DNA from 2 places in the Paenibacillus sp. FSL F4-0243 genome. Region 1 is predicted to be linked to the other one. Evidence: riboswitches for the same ligand, from Rfam matches in the RefSeq annotation. Region 1 holds a riboswitch; the other holds the start of a gene.
What was found. A riboswitch is a leader RNA that binds a small molecule or an ion and turns the genes downstream of it on or off. The one in region 1 is predicted to bind cyclic di-AMP.

Region 1 (3,175 bases):
AGAGAAACGGCGGGTAGAACAGGAGCAGCAAAAGCAGAAGACGAGAATTTTAATTATTAGTTCAATAGCTTTAGTAGTCATCATTTTTGTTGGATTGTTTATGTTAGCTTCGAAAGATGCCGCAAAAAATGCCACTTCGGGAGAACCAGTAGCATTCAATTACAGTGAGCTACCTAGAGTCGGTAAAGAGGATGCACCTGTTAAAATTGTTGAATTTGGAGACTTAAAATGTCCAGCGTGTTCCCAATTTGCAACTTCAGTTAAACCGAAAATTGTTCAAGATTTTGTCAACGAGGGAAAAGCAGCGCTCTACTTTGTAAATATGGCTTTCGTTGGTCCAGACTCTGAAACTGCCTCGCTTGCAGCATTATCTGTTTACCATCAGAATCATGATGAATTCTGGAAGTTCTATGATGCTGTATATGCTCAGCAAGGTGATGAGAGCGAAGAATGGGCGACTGAAGATTTCTTAGTAAGCCTTGCGGAGAAAGAGAAGTTAGCTATCGATTACGAACTGCTGCGTAAAGATATCAAGGATCGCACGTATGCAGATGAGCTGAATAAGGGTATGCAGTTAGCTAGTGAAGCTGGGGTGACGACTACACCATCCCTTTATATTAATGGAGTAATGACTGCGGATCCATTTAACATTGAAGCGATTTCAACTGAGATTAATGACGCCGCAAAAGCTGTGGAGGCAAAGTGACAAAGTTCCTATCTTTTTGCAAGCGTAACTGCCTGTATCTGGCCTGGTTCGTCTCTTTAGTTGCTGTTGCTGGTAGCTTGTATCTGAGCGAAGTATTGAAATATGAACCTTGTAAGCTTTGCTGGTTCCAGCGAATTTTTATGTATCCTCAGTTATTCCTCTTGGGAATTGCGACGTTTCGAGGGGATAAAAGGATTATCCCATATGTTCTTCCACTAAGCTTGATTGGTGGTAGTATCTCGATCTATCATTATGCGGAGCAGAAGATTCCTGCGTTAAGTAAAGTGCTTCCTTGTACAATTGGAGTTCCTTGTAATAAGGATTACTTGAACTTTTTTGGATTCATTACGATTCCTTTCCTTGCATTAATCGCTTTTGTTTTAATTAGCATTTTACTTTGGTACGGACGTAAGGAAGACGAAGTGATGGAGTTAGATACAGAGGAAAGTTTAGGATTTTGATTTTTTAACTTTAAGTGATCCGAAAAAATGTGAAAAGTGATTAAAAACACGATCCAGAGGGATAATTGAAGAGAATGAAAGAGAGCATCCAATAAGACGCTGTATTTGCGCTTACTGGATGTTTTTTCATTCTTTTTTCATTTTTTTCAACGCTTTACTGTATACACTTTGTAGACTAATATTAGACCTTGTGAGAAGTTGAATATGCGCTGAATTTTCTTAGGAAAAACGGGGGAACCAAACTTGGCATATGTGCCAATGGGGTGAATCGGAATGGGTCGATTAGACTTTTACCGTAGGGCTAAACCACAGCCCGAATCCGCCAGCTAACCTCGTAAGCAAAGGTGGGATAATGACCATGCATAGCATGCGGATCATTTCCGTATGCTATTTTTAGTGTCTGCATTTATGAAATCCACCAATGAAAACAGCGCGCGGAAATTCCGTTTCAGCTCCCAAAGAAAGGAACTGTATCCACCATGGTAAGCAAGGTAAAACGACTATTGATCGGGCGTCCGATGAAGTCGAACGAACTCGATCATGAAAAGTTATCCAAGGTTAAAGCACTGGCTGTCCTGTCTTCTGATGCGCTCTCGTCTGTAGCCTACGGAACGGAACAAATTTTGATTGTACTGGTGGCTGCGGGGTTTACTGCCATCTGGTATTCCCTGCCAATTGCATTAGCCGTATTGGGCCTGCTGGCCATCCTGATTTTATCCTATCGGCAGACGATTTACGCTTATCCTCAGGGAGGCGGAGCTTACATCGTTGCCAAGAGTAATCTTGGTGTTCCGACAGGGCTCTTAGCAGGAGGGTCTTTGTTAGTGGATTACATTCTGACCGTAGCTGTTAGTGCGTCGGCAGGGACGGATGCGATCACATCGGCTTTTCCAAGTCTTCATAATCACACCGTTCTTATTGCAGTATCAGTTATTATTTTACTTACTTTGATTAATCTTCGCGGAGTTACAGAATCAGCTTCATTCATCGCAATCCCAGTGTATTTGTTTGTGGTGTCGATTGTAGTCTTGATAATCTCCGGTGTTATTAAATATGCAGCAGGTGGCGTACATGCGAATGTCCCTGAAATTGGCTCTGCTGTTTCTAATGTTAGTTTGTTTCTACTATTAAAAGCCTTCAGTTCTGGCTGTTCGGCACTTACGGGTGTAGAGGCTGTATCTAATGCCATTCCAAACTTTAAAGCACCAGCTGAAAAGAACGCAGCCAAGACCTTAATGGTCATGGGGGTTATACTTGGATTTATGTTTACAGGTATCACACTACTGGCGTATTGGTACGGCATAGTGCCTGATGAAAAGGCAACGGTTGTTTCTCAGATCGCTGAATCGACCTTTGGCCGCGGAACCTTATATTTTTTCATTCAAGGTATTACAGCAGTAATTTTGTTCTTGGCAGCTAATACAGCTTACTCAGCGTTCCCGCTGCTCGCATTTATGTTTGCAAAAGATAAATATATGCCACATGCTTTTATGGTTCGTGGTGACCGTCTAGGTTTCTCTAATGGTATTATTTTTCTAGGTGTTCTGTCTGCTGTGCTTGTAGCTGCATTCCACGGAAATACAGAAAGCTTGATTCCACTTTATGCGGTTGGTGTATTCATTCCTTTCACATTGTCACAGCTAGGAATGATGGTTCATTGGTTTAAAACAAAACCAGCGGGATGGAAAAAAAGATTTGTTGTAAATACCATCGGTATGCTGACTACATTGACGATTACGCTTATTTTTATCATCACTAAATTCTCAAGCGTATGGATGGCTTTCATTTTCTTACCTGCTGTAATGTTCGTGTTCCACCGGATTCACAGGCACTATTTGAACACTGCAGATCAGCTTCGTATATGCCCGAGTACAGATAAACCTTTGATTAAAGGCAGTACAGTTGTTGTTCCTGTTGCGGGTGTAACACGTGCTGTACTACATTCCATCAGCTATGCCAAGTCTCTAACGGATAATGTTGTAGCCGTGTATGTTGGCTTTGATGAAGA
Region 2 (3,175 bases), 2.0 Mb from region 1:
TCAAGTGCAAGGCTTGAGCCAAAGCGGCCTAAACCGATTACTACAAATTGCTGTGCTTTCATTTCGGATTAACTCCTATCCAATAATTATTTTACCTTCTGGGTGCTTATACAATGGTTTACCCTGTTTAGGTCCAAGCGCATACACTAATGTTAATGGACCTAACCGACCTGCAAACATGGTCAGACAGATCAGAATCTTGCCGAAGATAGACAGTTCAGGTGTCAGCCCCATGGTTAGTCCCACCGTGGCAAAAGCTGAGGTCGTCTCAAATAATATCGCTAAGAAATTACTATCCTCTGTTGTGGACAGTAACATCGACACCGTGAGGACCAATAGCAAAGCGAGTAATGTTAACGTCAACGCTTTATAGATACGCTCCTGCGCCAATCGGTAACGGAACAGTACAACATCTTCACGTCCGCGCAGCATCGCGATTACTGCACCAATCATAATCGTAAAGGTTGTAGTCTTGACCCCGCCACCTGTTGATCCTGGAGATGCACCAATAAACATAAGAATAACCATAAAGAACTGTGAGGCTTGCCGCAGTCCGGCAATATCCACCGTATTGGCGCCAGCGGTTCGGGGCGATACCGACTGAAAGAATGCCGATAATATTTTTCCGCCGAAATTTAAATTCCCCAGTGTGCGCTGATTCGTAAATTCAAATATAAAAATAACTAAAGCGCCGATAAGAATAAGCCCTGCAGTGGTGGAGAGTACAACTTTGCTATGCAAAGATAATTTACGTTTGACACGAAACTCCACCAGATCCGACATGACAATAAAACCAATACCGCCAGAGACAATCAGAAACATCACCACGATGTTCACTAGCGGGTCATATACATAATCGGTTAAACTCCGGAAATCCCCGAAAATATCAAATCCAGCATTATTAAACATAGACACCGCATGAAATATTCCAAAATAAACGGCCTTGCCCAGTGGCATATCAAACGCCCAGCGTAAGGACAGAAGCACCGCTGCACAGCCTTCGATGACCAAAGAATAAATAAGTACTCTCCGGATCAGTCGAACAATCCCCTCCATAGAGCCTTGGTTCATTGCTTCCTGAAGGATCAGTCTATCCCGCAAGGAAATTTTGCGTTTCATCATCATGGCAAATAAGGTCGCCATTGTCATAAACCCTAAGCCACCAACCTGGATAAGCACCATAATTACGGTTTTCCCAAAAATGGTGAATGTCGTCCCGGTGTCCAGCACCACAAGTCCTGTCACACAGGTGGCCGATGTTGCAGTAAACAACGCATCAATAAAACTAACAGCATTCCCGCTGGTACTCGAAATGGGAAGCATTAGCAGCAAGGCTCCAATCAGAATGATCGATGCAAAACCAAGCACCATAATCTGAGGCGGAGAGAGCTTCAGGAACTTTGATTCAGAAACCCTGCGAAACTGTGAAGCCACTACGCTCACCCTCTTATCAAAATTTAAAGAATTCCAACAAAAAAAGCACTGGAAAACCAATGCTACCCTTGGTTCCTGCAGTAAATTAGCCTACGAGGTTAGCTGACGGATTCGGACTGTGCAGGCTGCCCTATTCGTTCCTAGAACGAAATTCACCCCTGATGAATAAAGATAACGCCTATGGCGTATACTCATCTTTTCATTACTTCTTATGGTTCCCCCGTTTTCACCTGAAATTCGGCTATATACAATTGCATACAAATTATATATGTTATTTCGATAAATCACAAAGACACTATTAATGGTGATTCATATGAAAAATGCGGTTTGGAGAGGATGTACCACTAAGAGTGCCTTTTCTCATCACTTTTCCGTGTTTTCCCTGCAATTGCATCGATTTTCATGAAAAATGAAGAAATAATCACCTTAAATTCATGGTATATATTCAGCTACCTATTCTATAATATCTCTATTACCCATAAAAAGAATATACGATGATTTTTGTAACTATCATGGCACTAATACTATAATGGAACATAACATTGTCAGTTTACAAGGAGGCGTTACATGAATCCCGTTGGCCAGCCCTTACAGCAACGTGCCCTCTCCAAGAGGCTCATCATCTCGGGCATTATCGGTCTTATTCTATTTATTATGTTTCAGATTGCTCCCTCGGTGCTAAATAGCCCTGCCGGGGAAGATACTACTGTCATCAGCAAGGCGGAAGCCCGCGACAAAGCCATATCATTCGCAGAACAAAAGCTGAACTACACCAAAGCACCAACTGATCAGTGGAATGTACTGTACGATACGGACTCTTCCTTTTATGGTTATATGTCCCGCGAGAAGCTTTTGGAGGACTATACAAAAAAGAAATTGGATCAACGATATCCTTTTGACATTTTCCGTGTAACACTTAGTCCTTCAGCGGAACAAGAGCCACTAATCTCCGTTGACCTCAATATGTATACTGGTGCAGTTGTCGCTTTCACACAAGGAGCAGAAGGATCAGGTACCGGATTACCAAACAATGTATCCACCAGTGCAAAAGAAGAGGACAAGGGTACTACCTTATCACTTGCACAAAAAGAAAATCTTGCCCGTCCCTGGCTTCAGGAATGGGATGTAAATCCCGCCAAGCTGCAAATTGAATCGAATACGGGAAACTACGGGCTCGTGTATACAGATCGTTCCGTTCAGATCGGCGAATCCTTATTACACTATTATTTCGATTTCACTGGCGAACAGGTATCCAGCTTTAAAGCAGGATTCACCGCTCCAGCCTGGCATACCTCCTATGTAAAGGACCAGACCTCTCTCGCGGAAAAGTTTACTTTATTCGGCTATGGTTTGCCTACTTTAGCTTTAGGAATTCTGGCACTCATCTACAGCATACTTAGAAGAGAACATACCTCCTTTAAGCGTGGAATATTCCTAAGCTCAGCTTATTTTGTAATCATGATGATCAGCACCTATAATATGCTCCCTGAATCCTCAGGCGAAGGACTCGAGGCTCAGATAACTTCCGTCATAATGTTCATCATTTATGCCTTATATAGCCTCCTAATGTCCTCCCTGCTCTATTTTTCTTTAGTTGGAGGGGACGGCCTATGGAAAAAAGAAGAGGGGATGAACCCATGGCCTCGTGCTAAAGAGCCTGGCTATGGAAAATATGTTCTGGACAGTATCCGGGCTGGATACGTCTGGGCATTCGTGCTGCTAGGGGTGCAGACCCTTATGT

Region 2: linked by a shared signal. The riboswitch ahead of NSS87_RS25880 (TrkH family potassium uptake protein) and the one ahead of NSS87_RS16840 (APC family permease) in region 1 are both predicted to bind cyclic di-AMP.

Annotation. Positions count from the first base shown of each region.
Region 1 covers NZ_CP150151.1:3,837,265-3,840,439, reverse strand. Annotated here, with positions in the region: gene NSS87_RS16850 (thioredoxin domain-containing protein) at 1-706, shown strand, start outside; gene NSS87_RS16845 (disulfide oxidoreductase) at 703-1,167, shown strand; cyclic di-AMP (ydaO/yuaA leader) riboswitch at 1,365-1,523, shown strand; gene NSS87_RS16840 (APC family permease) at 1,647-3,175, shown strand, end outside.
Region 2 covers NZ_CP150151.1:5,826,506-5,829,680, forward strand. Annotated here, with positions in the region: gene NSS87_RS25875 (TrkA family potassium uptake protein) at 1-62, opposite strand, end outside; gene NSS87_RS25880 (TrkH family potassium uptake protein) at 76-1,371, opposite strand; cyclic di-AMP (ydaO/yuaA leader) riboswitch at 1,508-1,687, opposite strand; gene NSS87_RS25885 (CPBP family intramembrane glutamic endopeptidase) at 2,002-3,175, shown strand, end outside.